2 regions of the Lutibacter sp. Hel_I_33_5 genome follow, and region 2 is predicted to be linked to the other one. Evidence: riboswitches for the same ligand, from Rfam matches in the RefSeq annotation. Region 2 holds a riboswitch; the other holds the start of a gene.
What was found. A riboswitch is a leader RNA that binds a small molecule or an ion and turns the genes downstream of it on or off. The one in region 2 is predicted to bind S-adenosylmethionine.

Region 1 (8,432 bases), 1.5 Mb from region 2:
CCATTACTGCAGGATCTACAGAATCGTCTGAATCATCTCTATAGTCTAAATCTTGTCCAGAACCCGAATCTCCATCCGTATCTGGTAATATACTTGCTAACGGATTGTTTATATCATCATTAGAATCCCAATTTTCTCCTGCTGTTGAGTTAATTCCTTCAAAAGCATCATCTAAACCATCACCGTCAGAATCTGTACCTGAGGCAGTATTCGCCATTCCGTTTTCTTCTATATCTGGTGTTCCATCATTATCTGAGTCTAAGTCTAAATAATCTGGAGTATCTGTATTATCTGTGTTTGTTATTGGAAGATTGGTTGTACCACTATCGTTCACATCTTCATAAATATCATATAAACCGTTTGCTCCAACACTACCAGATGGTGCAACATATCCAGCACTTGTTTGTGCTTCTATATTATCTGGAATACCATCACCGTCTGCATCAATATCTAAAGAGTTAATAATACCATCACCATCTGTATCACAACCCAATATTAAATTTACTTGAGTGGTCGTTAATGCAGTTTCGTAGTATGCAAATTCATCCATTAATCCAGTGAAAAAATTACTACCAGCTGATCCAAATGCATTAGAAGCATTGGCGCCACCAAAACCACTATTATCAGTGTGTTGGGCTAAAGTGCCATAACCTGTTGATAATGTTGGTGTAGCTACCCCATCTAAATATAATGTAACATTACCGTTTGCATATGTTAATGTTATATTATACCAAGTTCCCACATTTAAAGTAGTAAGAGAAGATGTGTCTAGATTTTGTTGTACATTATTTTCTCTAACTGCAGCTTCTAAAACATTTCCATTTAATCTTATCGCAACACCATTACCATTACCACCTTCATCTAGTAAAAATTGTGTTCCAGTAACTGAACTTGGATTTACCCAGAATGAATGCGTGAAGTTCTGAATAGTTTTCTCTAAAAAATCTGCATTTGTACTATAATGTAATAAATAGCTTCCATTAAATGATACAGAATGTGACCCTCTAACCGCATTTGTAGAATAACTAAGTGCGCCTGGATTATTTACTAAATTATGATTTGTAGTAGAATCATCTGTTGTAGAATCAAAACTATAATGTGCTTCATAATTTGGTACAGAAGGTAAACAGTTACTGTTCTCAATTGAATCTGGTATTCCATCATTATCATCATCAATATCTACACTGTCAGGAATTCCATCTCCATCTGTATCAATATCAGATGTAGTATCTCTATAATCTAAATCACCAGCTGCATTAGCATCTCCATCCACATCTGGTAAAATGCTTGATAAAGGATTGTTTATTTCATCATTTACATCATAATCATTAGTGTTTCCACCTTCAAAGCTATCATCTAAACCATCTCCATCAGTATCAGTTCCGCTAGCAGTATTTGCCATTCCGTTTTCTTCAATGTCTGGTGTTCCATCATTATCGGAGTCTAAATCTCTATAATCTGGTAAATCTGTATTGTCATGATTATTGGGAGATAGTCCTGTTGCTGTAAACGTATCATTATTTTCATAAGCACTATCTACACCGTTAGAACCTACATTTCCTGTTGGTACTACATAACTTTGTGTTGTTTGTGCTTCTATATTATCTGGAATACCATCGTTATCAGAATCAATGTCTAAATAATCTGGGTTTCCATTAGCGTCTGTATTTGTTAAAGGTAAATTTGATACAGCTCCTGGAGTATCATTATCCTCATAACTTGCATATAAACCATTGTTACCCACACCACCAGATGGCGCTACATAACCCGCAGTTGTTTGTGCTTCTATATTATCTAAAATACCATCGTTATCTGAGTCTAAATCTAACGAGTTTATAATACCATCTCCATCAAAGTCGTTACAACTAGGCAATGAAACATTTGCTGCTTGTACCCATAAGCTTAAACTTTCATTTGCAGGTATTTCACCATTATTCCACAGTGTTCGTTGATGATCTGCATTCGGAAACCAAGTAAAACCATTTACATTACCACAAGGGTGTATTATTTTTTGATGTAAAAGGAAATTTGAACCGGATGAACAATTTGCATTTACTGTTAATTCTGTTGCTCCTGTACCAGACCAACTATTATTTAGAGTGTTGTCATCACCATTTCCATCATTAAGGTTACCTCTATGTAAAGAAATATTTGAAGTAATTCTAGACAAATAGGTAGCATCAGTTGATGTTGCATCAATTAAACCACCAGAATGAGATACTCTTACACTTGTCGCATCTGTTAACGTTGCTAAAATTGTTGGATTTAGTATACCACGTGCAGCATCTGTTAAGGCTGTTCCTTGTGGTAAATTACCAGCGCCGTTACCAAAATCTACTGCAATTTGCACAAAACCATTTGCATCTACGTATGTAGAGAATTGATTGCCATTTAAATTAAAAAAGTAAACACCGGCGCTTGAAACAGATCTTGCCTGCCCTAATGAAGTAAAAGCAGTGCCAACTGAAGTACCGTCAATACAAGAATTACTAGCATCTTCTACCGTATCTAAAATACCATCGTTATCATCATCAATATCTATTGAGTTTACAATACCATCACCATCAGTATCGATACCAGCTAGATTATCTCTATAATCTAAATCTCCACCTGAATTAACATCAGTATCAACATCTGGTAAAATACTTGATGCAGGTGTATCAATATCATCATTTGCATCCCAAGGTTCATTAGCTGCGCTATTTCCACCTTCGAAAGCATCGTCTAACCCATCTCCATCAGAATCTGTACCTGTTACAGCATTTGCCATGCCGTTTTCTTGAATATCAGGAGTTCCATCTTCATCAGCATCTGTATCTCTATAATCTGGTTCGTCTGCTAAGTTATCTGTATTTGTTGGTGTAAGACCAACTGCATTATAATTGTCTGTAAAATCGTAGGCATTATCTAATCCATTTACGCCTACAGTACCAGAAGGTGCAACATATCCTAATGTTAATTGTGCTTCTATATTATCTGGTATACCATCGTTATCAGAATCGATATCTAAATAATCGGGTATTGTCCCTGATGCATCAGTATCAGAATTAGGAATTGGTAAGTTTGATATTCCACTTTCATTAACATCTTCATAAATATCATATAAACCATTTGCACCTACTGCTCCAGTTGGAGCAACATAACCTGCAGTAGTTTGTGCTTCTCTATTATCTATGATTCCATCATTATCAGAATCTAAATCTAAAGAATCTACAATACCATCTCCATCCGTATCTCTAGTACAAGAAAAATAAGCACCTACCACTGCTTCAGCAACTTCAAATCTACCACCAGATCTATTAATCATTTCTACTTGAATATACTGTGTATTTGAATCTAATACATAATTTATAGCTGTTACATTTGTGGCTATTACTGATTGATCGATAATAAAGGGGTTTGTGCCATTTCCTAAATCTTGAGTTGCATTTGTTAATTCGGCAACTCTTAGTTGTTTTGCTCCTGTATTATTTTTCCAAATATGAAATGTGATTGTAGTACCAGAAGGAATTATTCCTCCTAAATCTAAAACAAAATATTCTCCATTGCCATTTAAATGTACACCTAAATTATCTGAAATAATTCCATCATTTATAGTAAGAAGACCACTGTTAATTCCAAAATTTGCACCTATACTACCAGGTGGACCACTAGGATTATTAACACAACCTTCATCAGTATCTAATATTCCATCATTATCATCATCAATATCCACAGAATCTGGAATTCCATCACCATCAGTATCTAATCCGTTAACCGTATCTCTATAATCTAAATCTCCTACAGTATTTACATCGGTATCACTATCTGGTAAAATACTGGAAGCTGGCGTGTCAATTTCATCATTAGAATCGTAATCAGTAGTATCACTACCTTCAAAAGAATCGTCTAAACCATCACCATCTGTATCTGTTCCAGAAGCAGTGTTAGCCATTCCGTTTTCTTCTAAATCTGGTGTTCCATCATTATCAGAATCGGAATCTCTGTAATCTGGTTCATCTGTTAAATCTGTATTGGTTGGATTTAAAGCTGTTGGGTTATAAGTGTCATTATTTTCATAAATACTATAAACTCCATTTGAGCCAACAACTCCAGAGGGAGCAACATAACCAGTTGTAGTTTGTGCTTCTACGTTGTCTGGAATACCATCATTATCTGAATCGATATCTATATAATCTGGATTTCCATTAGAATCTGTATTGGTAAGTGGTAAATTTGAAATCCCACTTTCATTTACATCTTCATATACATCATATAAACCATTTGCTCCAACATTTCCAGCAGGTGCTGTGTAGAATCCTGTATTTTGCGCTTCAGCATTATCTAATATACCATCATTATCGGCATCTAAATCTAAATGATTTGGAATTCCGTCTAAATCAAAATCAAAATGATCTTGAACTCCATCATTATTAACATCTCCTAAATTTCCACCACTACCATTATTATCTGAGTCTAAATAATTAGGAACTCCATCATTATCTGCATCTGCACTTGGGTCTGTACCAGTTGAATTTTCTGCGGTATCTGGAATACCATCATTATCATCATCTATATCTACACTATCATCTACTGTATCGCCATCTGAATCAAGTACTTCTATTGCATTTACGTCGTCGACAGAAAACAAAAGTGCTTCCCAGTTAACTCCTTCAGGTGTTCCTTCAAAAGTTGCGTCTGCACCTGGAAAGACTCTAAAGCGCATTGTTGTTGCATCTGCAACAAAAATAAATGTATTTTGAGACCAAACATCTTGAGAAACATTTGTTATAGTTACCCTTTGATAAGTACCAAACTGATATTCAAAAAAGTTTAAATATGTACCGGCATAATATGCGTTATTTCCACTTCCACCATTTGCATTTGTTCTAGCAGTCATTGAAAATACTCTTAATTTATAAATCTTTCCAGGAATTAAACCAGTAATATTAGTTTCAACATTTTCTTCAAAACCGTCACCCCCTATATCTCTTAACGTAATAAAACGGACATCTCCAGTTGGAGGCAATGGTAATTGACCTCCAGGAACATTCCATGAAGCACCTGCACCAACAAATCCCTCTCCTCCAGCTATATCTCTATTAGAAATGTCAGGAGTACCATCAATACCATCATCTGCTTCCTGCCAATCAATTGGATTACAATTCCCACAAATAGCAGAGGAAGAACCTGTACCTGGGATAGTTTGTGAAAAAGATTGCGTGTTTGTTAATAACAATAGTGCTAAAACAAAAAAGAAAATAGCATTGTTACCTACTGGGAATAGTCTTAATAATTTCATATAAAATTATATAATTCATAAATTACTGGGGAACAATAACAAGCAAAAATACAGTTGTATATCTATATATGCAAATTTAGAGTAATTTATTTGCGATGTGTTAAGTGGTTGTAGGTTAGTTTGTTGAGTGTTGATATGAAAAAGTTAGTTAATAATTTCGTTTATTTTTAATAATGAAATTTCTATCATCTAATTTTATAATAGACATAAAAAAATAAAATAAACTCTTTTTTACTTGGATATTAAATTTTTCTAAGCATATATTTGCATTCACAAAGTTCAATAACTTATTGAAATGTTATCAAGAAAGGTGGAGGGATTAGACCCGTTGAAACCTTAGCAACCCTTTAGTAATAAAGAAGGTGCTAAATTCTACCCTGTGCTGAACTAGTTTCAGTATCTCATTAAAAGAGATTGGATAGATAACAAAAATGAATTTTCTATTTCTAGAACATTCAATTTTCTTAATAACATTTTTCGAGTAAGGTTCATCAAAATAATTGATGCATTTGACTTTTGGTTTAATTAATTATTAACTCAAAAAACTAGAAAAATGAGTACATTAAAATTAGCAACAAACGCATTGCACGCAGGACATGACGTAACTGCCAATGCAGGAACTAGAGCAGTTCCTATTTATCAAACAACATCGTATGTTTTTAACAATTCAGAACATGCTGCAAATTTATTCTCTTTAAAAGAATTAGGATTTATTTACACACGTTTAAATAATCCAACAAATCAAATTTTACAAGAGCGATTAGCTGCTGTAGAAGGCGGAATTGGAGCTGTAGTTTTTGCTTCTGGAACATCTGCAATTGCTACAGGTTTATTAACGTTATTAAAATCTGGTGATCATATTGTGGCGTCAAGTAGTTTATACGGAGGAACGTATAATTTATTAAATGTAACGCTAAAAAGATTCGGAATTACAACTACGTTTGTAGATGCTTCTAATCCAGAAAATTTTGCATCAGCAGTACAAGATAATACAAGAGCATTTTTTGTAGAATCATTAGGAAATCCAAAATTAGATGTCTTAGATTTAGAAGCAATTGCTGTTCATTCTAAAGCAGCTGAAGTTCCTTTTATTGTTGATAATACAGTAGCTACACCTGCTTTATTAAATCCATTAAAACATGGAGCAAATATTGTAATTCATTCGTTAACAAAATATATTGGAGGACAAGGAACTTCTATTGGAGGTGCAATTGTAGATGGAGGAACATTTAATTGGGCAAATGGTAAATTCCCAGAATTTACTGAGCCTTCTGAAGGATATCATGGATTAGTATATCATGAAGCATTAGGTGCTGCTGCATTTACTTTTAAATTAATTTTAGAAGGTTTACGTGATTTAGGTGGCGCATTAAGTCCAACAAACGCGTTTAATATTATTCAAGGTTTAGAAACGTTGCCAGTTAGAATTAAACAGCATTCAGAAAATGCTTTAGCATTAGCAAAATGGTTAGAGCAACAAGATGAAGTTGCTTGGGTAAATTACCCAGGTTTAGAAAGTAGTAAATATAATTCTTTAGCTAAAAAGTATCTACCAAAAGGACAAAGCGGAATTGTAACATTTGGTGCTAAAAAAGGATTTGAGGCAGCAAAAAATATTGCAGACAATACTAAGGTATTCTCTTTGTTAGCAAATATTGGTGATACAAAATCATTAATTATTCACCCAGCAAGTACAACACATCAACAATTAGATGAAGCGGCTCAAGCAAGCGCTGGTGTTTCTCAAGATTTAATAAGATTATCTGTTGGTATTGAAGATATAGAAGATTTAAAAACGGATTTAAAAGCAGCATTTGCTGAAATAAAATAAAACAAAACTTTGAGCAAGAATTTGCAACATATCGATATTCTTAGTTTTACTACAGAAAGTGGTACACAATTTAAAGACATCCAATTAAGTTATCAATTGTTTGGTCAAAAATTGGGTACTGCCCCTGTGGTTTTGGTCAATCATGCATTAACTGGTAATAGTGATGTTGCTGGCGAAAATGGTTGGTGGAAAGATGTAATTGGATCGCATTTAGCGATTGATACAAATCAATATACCATTCTTGCTTTTAATATTCCTGGAAACGGTTTTGATGGTTTTTTAATCGAAGATTATAAAAGTTTTATTGCAAGAGATATTGCAAATATCTTTTTAATCGGATTAAAAGAATTAAAAATTGATCAACTATTTGCTTTAATTGGAGGTTCTTTAGGTGGTGGAATTGCTTGGGAAATGACAGTTTTAAATCCTGATATTACTCAACATTTAATTGCTGTTGCTACCGATTGGAAATCTACGGATTGGTTAATTGCAAATTGCCAAATTCAAGAACAATTCTTAGTAAATTCCAGCAATCCTGTTCACGATGCTCGCATGCATGCTATGTTGTGTTACAGAACACCAGCGTCTTTTAAAGAACGTTTTCATCGCTCTAAAAATGACGAATTAGAAATCTTTAATGTAGAAAGTTGGTTGTTGCATCATGGAGAAAAATTACAAGAAAGATATCAGTTAGCTTCCTATAAATTGATGAATCAATTATTGAAAACAATTGATGTTACCAAAGGAAGAAAAGAAGAGTCTATTTTAGAAACTATAAATGCTGATATTCATATCGTCGGAGTAAATTCTGATTTGTTTTTTACTGCTGAAGAAAATAGAGAAACGCATCGAAAATTAGCATCAAAACATGCAAATGTAACTTATAACGAAATTGATTCTGTTCATGGTCATGATGCATTTTTGATAGAATACGAACAATTAGAAAAAATTATTGAGCCAATTTTTAATAAAGACTCAAAAAATAGAAAAATGAAGATTTTAAAGTTTGGAGGAAAATCATTGTCTAATGATGGAATTCCACACGTACTTGAGATTATTGAAAAGAAAATCAATAATAAAGAAAAAATTGCAGTTGTCGTTTCTGCAAGAGGAGAAGCAACAGATCAATTAGAAGAAATTTTAGAAAGAGCTTCAAAAAATAAAGAATTTCAAACTTCGTTTGATGCTTTTAAAAATTATCAAAAAAAGTTAACTCCTGAGGTCGATTTTTCCGAAGAATTTTCTCGTTTAAAAAACCTTTTTGAGGGCGTAAAATTATTAGGAGATTATAGTCAGAAAATAAAAGATGAGGTGTTGGCA
Region 2 (8,432 bases):
CTTTAGATTGTTCAATTGCAAATTCAATACCCACTTGCCTTACTGCTTTATTGTCTTTACATGAATCTATAGCCTGAATTAAATTTTCTGGAATATCAATCTTAAAAACTTGAGGTAATAATTGTAAATGCCTTTTTACTGCTAAAGGTTTAATTCCCGGAATAATAGGCACATTAATCCCAATATTTTTTGCAGCTTCTACAAACTCGAAATACTTTTTATTGTCGAAAAACATCTGAGTTACTACATAATCTGCTCCAGCATCAACCTTTTCTTTTAAACGCATTAAATCAGTATTTAAAGACGGAGCCTCCATGTGTTTTTCAGGATATCCAGCAACCCCAATACAAAAGTCAGATTTATCATCAACAGTTACGCCATCATGTAAATAATTCCCGCAATTTAAATCTTGAATTTGAGCAACTAACTCAGTAGCAAAAGAATGTCCGCCTTTGGTCGCTTTAAAATATTGCTCACCTTTCATGGCATCACCACGTAAAGCCATCACGTTATTAATACCCAAATAATGACAATCTACCAGTAAATATTCGGTTTCTTCCTTTGTGAAACCACCACATAATACATGCGGAACAGTATCTACATTATATTTATGTTTTATAGCAGCGCAAATTCCCAAAGTTCCAGGACGCATTCTAGTAATTTTTCTATCAAACAGCCCTTCTTTCTCAATATATATAAACTCTTCTCTAGAAGTTGTTACATCAATAAAAGGAGGCTTAAATTCCATTAACGGATCTATATTGCTATATAATTCCTGAATGCTTTTCCCTTTTTTTGGCGGTATTATTTCAAACGAAAATAATGTTTTACCATTTGCTTTTTTTATGTGATCTGTTACTTTCATATTTATTTTTCTTGGGCGTTACCTCAAGGGTCGCGCTTTACACTATATCTTTTTTTCGTTCCTCAAAAAAGGATGCCGTTTCAATCGCTAACGCAAGCTTACTCTTCCGCTAAATTAGGATGTAACCATTTGTTCGCTTTTTCTAAAGTGATTCCTTTTCTATCTGCAAAATCAATTACTTGATCTTGAGTAATTTTTCCTAAACCAAAATATTTAGATTCTTCATTTGCAAAATAAAAACCAGATACTGCAGCTCCAGGCCACATGGCTAAACTTTCCGTTAAGGTTACACCAATTTTGTTTTCTACATTCAATAATTCCCAAATCGTTTCTTTTTCTAAATGATCTGGACATGCAGGGTAACCTGGTGCTGGTCTAATTCCTTTATAGGTTTCCTTTATAAAATCTTCGTTACTTAAATTTTCGTCACTTGCATAACCCCAATGTTGGGTTCTAACACGATGATGTAAATATTCTGCAAAAGCTTCAGCAAATCGATCTGCTAATGCTTGTGTCATAATAGCATTATAATCGTCTAGATTTTCTTTATACGATTTTGCTAATTCATCAGCTCCAAAAATAGCGGTACAAAATGCACCAACATAATCTTTTTTATTACTTTCTTTTGGGGCAACAAAATCGGCTAATCCGAAACTAGGTATACCATCACGTTTTTTTAATTGCTGACGTAGTGTTCTAAACACTGCAATTTCTTTTTCGTTTTTTTGAACCGAGATATCATCGTCATTTATGGTGTTTGCTTCAAATAATCCAAAAATCCCTTTAGGCTTAAAAGATTGATTTGCAACAATTTTATTCAACATGTCCTGAGCATCATTAAATAAACTCCTTGCTTGTTCACCTACAACCTTATCTTCTAAAATAGATGGATATTTACCATGTAAGTCCCAACTTCTAAAAAACGGACTCCAATCAATATATGGGATTAATTCTTTTAAACTTAGTTGTTCTAAAGTTTGAACGCCTAATTCGTTAGGTTTTGTAATATTGGTTGTTTCCCAATCTATTTTAAATTTTCGCTTACGTGCTTCTTCTATAGAAATATATGATTTTGTTTTTCCGCGTTTTAAAAACTTTTCACGGAACAAATCATAGTCTTTTTTCATATTAGTCACATATTCTTGCGACGTTTTCTTGTTTAATAAATCACCTACAACAGTTACCGCTCTTGATGCATCATTTACATGAACTACCGCATTTTTATATTGGGTATCTATTTTAACAGCTGTATGAGCTTTAGAGGTTGTTGCACCACCAATTAATAACGGAATGGTAAAGTTTTGACGCTCCATTTCTTTTGCTAAGTACACCATTTCGTCTAATGATGGAGTAATCAAACCACTTAAACCTATAACATCTACATTTTGTTCTTTTGCAGTTGCAATAATTTTTTCTGGTGGTACCATTACACCTAAATCAACTATTTCATAGTTGTTACAGGCTAGTACTACGCTTACAATATTTTTACCAATATCATGTACATCACCTTTTACGGTTGCCATTAATATTTTTCCAACAGGTTCTTGTTTTTCTGTTTTTTCGGCTTCAATAAATGGATTTAAATAAGCAACTGCTTTTTTCATTACACGTGCTGATTTTACCACTTGCGGTAAAAACATTTTACCAGCGCCGAATAAATCACCTACCACATTCATACCAATCATTAAATGACCTTCAATAACATCTATAGGTTTTTCAGATTCTTGTCTTGCCGTTTCTACATCTTCGACTATAAAAGCATCAATACCTTTTACTAAAGCATGAGTAATACGATCTTGTGTTGGATTTTCTCGCCAAGATAAATCCAATCCTTTTTCAACTTTTGATCCTTTTACAGTTTCTGCAAAGTCTAATAAACGTTCGGTAGCATCATCTCTTCGGTTTAAAATAACATCTTCAACATGTTCTAATAAATCTTTTGGAATATCGTCATACACTTCTAAAAGCGCTGGATTCACAATCCCCATATTCATGCCAGCTTGAATTGCGTGGTATAAAAACACTGAGTGCATTGCTTCACGTACACCATTATTTCCTCTAAAAGAAAAAGACACATTACTCACACCTCCACTAACACTAGCATTTGGTAAGTTTTGACGCACCCAACGGGTTGCTTCAATAAAATCGATGGCATTTTTTTTATGTTCATCCATTCCTGTAGCTACAGGAAAAATGTTTAAATCGAAAATAATATCTTCGGAAGGAAAACCTACTTTATCAACTAAAATATCATAAGAACGTTTTGAAATTTCAATTCTACGTTCGTAATTATCCGCTTGTCCAACTTCATCAAAAGCCATTACAATTACAGCTGCACCATAACGTTTAATTTGAGTAGCTTCCCAAATGAATTTTTCTTCTCCTTCTTTTAATGAAATTGAATTTACAACACATTTTCCTTGTACTACTTGTAATCCAGCTTCAATGATTTCCCACTTGGAGCTGTCAATCATTATAGGTACTCTACAAATATCAGGTTCGGCAGCAATTAAATTCAAAAAACGAACCATGGCCTCTTTTCCATCAATAAGACCATCGTCCATATTAATGTCAATAATTTGCGCACCACCATCCACTTGATGACGTGCTACATCTAACGCTTCATCAAATTTTTCTTCTTTTACTAAACGAAGAAATTTACGTGATCCTGCTACATTTGTTCGTTCTCCGACGTTTATGAAATTACTGTTTTCGTTTAGAACCAAAGGTTCTAAACCAGATAGTTTCATGTATTTTGTTTGATTAATCTTCATTATTTATAATGCTCTACAGTTGGAAAGGGTTCATAAAAATGATGTAACAACTTTTTCCATTCTTTATATTCTTCTGATTTTCTAAATCCAATTTCATGATCTTCTAGCGTTTCCCAATTCACCAATAAAATATATTTATTTTCTTCTTCAATACATTTTTTTAATTCATGAGAAATGTAGCCTTTCATAGAAGAAATGATAGATTTTGCCTTTTGAAAATTAGCTTCAAAATCGTTAGATAATCCTTCTTTTATGTTTAATATGGCTACTTCTAAAATCATACTTTTACCTATTATGAAGCCGAAACTAATTCAGCATGACGTGGTTTGTATTTTGCTGCGATATCAGCTATTACTTTAATATGCGCTGGACTTGTACCACAACAACCACCTATAATATTAATTAAATTTTTTTTTAGATATTCTTCAATTTGTTCCCCCATTTCTTCTGGTGTTTCATCATATTCTCCAAAAGCGTTTGGCAATCCAGCATTTGGATGTGCAGAAACTGCAAAATCTGTTTTATTGGCTATAGCTTCTAGGTGAGGCTGCAATAAATTTGCACCTAAAGCACAATTGAATCCTACCGATAATAAAGGAATATGGGAGACAGATATTAAAAAAGCTTCGGCTGTTTGTCCTGATAATGTTCTGCCTGAAGCATCTGTAATTGTTCCGCTTAGCATTATTGGGACTTCAATATTTCGTTCTGATTTTACTTCTTCTACAGCAAATAATGCTGCTTTAGCGTTTAACGTATCAAACACTGTTTCTATTAAAAGTAAATCGGCACCGCCATCAAGCAATGCTTCTGTTTGCTGTTTATATGCTATGCGTAATTCATCAAATGTTACAGCTCTGTATCCAGGGTCATTTACATCTGGAGACATGCTTGCTGTTCGGTTTGTTGGCCCTATTGATCCTGCAACAAATCGAGGTTTATGAGGTTCTTTAGCGGTAAATTCATCAGCAACTTCTTTTGCTATTTTTGCAGATTGATAATTCAATTCATACACCAAATCTTCCATTTGGTAATCGGCCATTGCTATTGTAGTTCCTGAAAATGTATTGGTTTCTACAATATCTGCACCTGCTTCAAAATACTTTCCGTGAATTGTTTTTATGGCTTCCGGCTGCGTAATTGACAACAAATCATTGTTCCCTTGTAGTGGCGTTGCGTAATCTTTAAAACGTTCGCCACGAAAATCTTCTTCTGTAAATTTATAGGCTTGAAGCATGGTCCCCATTGCACCATCTAAAACTAAAATTCTTTTTTGTAATTCTTTATAAATATCTGACATTCCTGATGTTTAGCGTAATGTGTTATCAGGAAAAGATTTTTTTCCGTTATCTGTCTAAATACAATTTAAGTACTAGTAGAATATAGCACCTTCTTTAAAATAAAGGGTTGCTAAGGTTTCATTGGATCTATTTCCTCCACCTTTCATGATAACCTCATTAAGTCAATGAACAAGCAAATATTCGCTTATAAAAATTTAATATCCAAATTTTTTGATTATTTTTTTACATAAGTTTATTAAATGATGAATATAATATATAACTTTGCAGCATATTTGAGGAAAAATTTGAACTGATTGCAACCTCTTAAAGCTAAAAAAGCTTTAAATAAAAATGCTAAAGCAGTATATTTTACTTCTTTTAGCAAACTTGCAATCAAACAATCCTTAATAAAACTATAAAATTTAATTTATGTCATATTTATTTACCTCAGAAAGTGTTTCTGAAGGACATCCAGACAAAGTTTCAGATCAGATTTCGGATGCTTTAATTGATAATTTCTTAGCATTTGACGCTACAAGTAAAGTTGCTTGTGAAACCTTAGTAACCACTGGTCAAGTTGTTTTGGCAGGAGAAGTGAAGTCTAAAACCTATTTAGATGTTCAAAAAATTGCAAGAGATGTAATCAATAAAATTGGTTATACTAAAAGTGAGTATATGTTTGATGGAAATTCTTGTGGTGTATTTTCTGCAATCCATGAACAATCACCAGATATTAATCAAGGAGTTGTTAGAGCAAATCCAGAAGACCAAGGAGCAGGAGATCAAGGAATGATGTTTGGTTATGCAACAGATGAAACGGATAATTATATGCCATTAGCATTAGAATTATCACATAGATTATTAATTGAGTTAGCTGAATTACGTAGAGAAAATAAAGATATTAAATATTTACGACCAGATGCAAAATCTCAAGTAACTATTGAGTATTCTGATGATAATGTTCCGCAAAGAATCGATGCAATTGTAATTTCTACTCAGCATGATGATTTTGATGGAAGTGAAGAAGTAATGCTTGCTAAAATTAAATCAGACATTGTTAGTATTTTAATTCCAAGGGTAGTTGCAAAATTACCTGCTAAAATTCAAGCATTATTTACAAAGGATATTACCTATCATATTAATCCAACTGGAGTTTTTGTAATCGGTGGACCTCATGGAGATACAGGTTTAACTGGAAGAAAAATTATTGTAGATACATACGGAGGGAAAGGAGCGCACGGAGGTGGAGCGTTTTCTGGTAAAGATCCTTCTAAAGTTGATAGATCTGGAGCTTATGCAACACGTCATATTGCTAAAAATTTAGTCGCAGCTGGTTTGTGTAAAGAAGTTTTAGTTCAAGTTTCTTACGCTATTGGTGTTGCAAAACCAACAAGTATTAATGTTGAAACTTACGGAACGGCAACAATCGATAAAACAGATGGAGAAATCAGTAAAATAGTAGAGACTATTTTTGATATGCGTCCATATTTTATTGAACAACGTTTAAAATTAAGAACACCAATTTATTCTGAAACTGCAGCATATGGTCATATGGGAAGAGCATCAGAAAAGAAAACGGTAACTTTTTCTAATCCAATGGGAGAAACTGTTTCTCAAGAAGTAGAAACGTTTACTTGGGAAAAATTAGATTATGTAGATAAAGTTAAAGAAGCTTTTAATTTATAATAAAACTTTATATTTTTTAAAAAAGACGAACTTTTAAGTTCGTCTTTTTTTGTTTAGATTCATGAATTCTTATTATGCTAGATTTTAAAGAAAATTGATTTTATAATTGCTTAAAAACAATTATAAAATTTTAGTACCTTTATCGTCCTTTTTATAACAACAAACAACTTATGCACGTAGCAATTGCAGGAAACATTGGCGCTGGAAAAACAACGTTAACTAAACTTTTAGCAAAACATTATAATTGGAAACCACATTTTGAATCTGTTGATGAAAATCCGTATTTAGACGATTTTTATTCAGAAATGGAACGTTGGTCTTTTAATCTTCAAGTTTTCTTTTTAAATAGTAGATTCAGACAAATTTTAGAACTAAAAGAAACTGGAAAAAATATAATTCAAGATAGAACTATCTATGAAGACGCTCATATTTTTGCACCGAATCTTCATGCAATGGGTTTAATGACTAATAGAGATTATAAAAATTATTCTTCTTTATTTGATTTGATGGAAAATCTAGTGACTCCACCAGATTTATTGATTTATTTACGAGCTGATATTTCTACATTAGTTGGTCAAATACATAAAAGAGGTAGAGAGTATGAAAATACGATTAGTATCGATTATTTAAGTAGATTAAACGAACGTTATGAGGCGTGGATATCTACCTATAAAAAAGGAAAGTTATTAGTAATTGATGTTGATAATTTAGATTTTGTTGAAAATCAAGAAGATTTAGGATATATAATTGATAGAATAGATGCACAAATTAATGGTTTATTTTAAAAATAAACCATTAATTAAAAAATAAAAGACCGCAATAAATGCGGTCTTTTTTTTGTGGTTATTACTCCACAAATATGATAGAAATATGTCCCCCAACTTAAACTATCATAGTTTTAATAGATTATAAATTTTATAATCCAAGTTTATATTCTCTCTTTCTTTAACTGTAATCATATGTTTGATATAAATTAAAGAGACAAAATTTAATACAAGTATTGTATAAAAAACACCACTATAATTTATAGTATTTGTAGAATTAAAATAAAGTGTTATAAATGCGATTGTTATAAAAATTATAACCAAAGAAATGATTCCTTTACGTAAGATTTCGATTAGCTTCTTATTCGCTTTAATTTTTTTTGTAAAAGTTTTAAATTTATTTTCTTTATCTATTGTACTCATTTTACTTCACTTTATTGTATGACACGTATTTTTATTAAAGTCACTTATTAATTGATAATCTCTACTTTATTGTCAACTACATCTTTTATGGGTAACACAACTTTTCCTTCTGTTGTTGTAACAATCATACAGATATTATCAATACTAATAATAACACCTTCAATTCCGTTTACTTTTATTTTCTGACCAATTTCAAGGTTTTTTCTAGAGTAGTAACCAAATAATAATCTTGTTACTGCATCCTTAGAACCTAAGCCAAAAGCGATTGTGAATGCTAATAAAACAGAACCAATAATAAGTGTTAAGTTTTGTTTTATTACAGATGTGTCAACACCTGCCTGGTCTAATGCTGTAATTGATAAAAAGATGACAATTAAATAAAAAGCAATATTTCCAACCAAGTTACCACCAGAAATTTCAAGTGATTTAAACATTGATAAGATTGCTTTTTTAACAATTGTTCCTAAATACGCACCTGCAACAAAAATCCCTAAGGCAGTTAATAATCTTGGTAGATAAGCAAAGAAACTTCTAATACCGTTAGAAACACTTTCTAAACCAAACATTTCTGCACCTACCATCACAAAAACAAAAATCAGGAACCATTTTAAAACTGCAAGAATTACTTTGGTTAATACTA

Region 1: linked by a shared signal. The riboswitch ahead of OD91_RS12660 (O-acetylhomoserine aminocarboxypropyltransferase/cysteine synthase family protein) and the one ahead of OD91_RS06140 (homocysteine S-methyltransferase family protein) in region 2 are both predicted to bind S-adenosylmethionine.

What each region holds. Positions count from the first base shown of each region.
Region 1 covers NZ_VISM01000001.1:2,875,452-2,883,883, forward strand. Annotated here, with positions in the region: gene OD91_RS12655 (LamG-like jellyroll fold domain-containing protein) at 1-5,281, opposite strand, end outside; SAM riboswitch class I at 5,577-5,710, shown strand; gene OD91_RS12660 (O-acetylhomoserine aminocarboxypropyltransferase/cysteine synthase family protein) at 5,835-7,112, shown strand; gene thrA (bifunctional aspartate kinase/homoserine dehydrogenase I) at 7,122-8,432, shown strand, end outside.
Region 2 covers NZ_VISM01000001.1:1,380,848-1,389,279, reverse strand. Annotated here, with positions in the region: gene metF (methylenetetrahydrofolate reductase [NAD(P)H]) at 1-865, opposite strand, end outside; gene metH (methionine synthase) at 964-3,639, opposite strand; gene OD91_RS06145 (antibiotic biosynthesis monooxygenase) at 3,639-3,920, opposite strand; gene OD91_RS06140 (homocysteine S-methyltransferase family protein) at 3,932-4,939, opposite strand; SAM riboswitch class I at 4,983-5,094, opposite strand; gene metK (methionine adenosyltransferase) at 5,349-6,605, shown strand; gene OD91_RS06130 (deoxynucleoside kinase) at 6,776-7,390, shown strand; gene OD91_RS06125 (small-conductance mechanosensitive channel) at 7,840-8,432, opposite strand, start outside.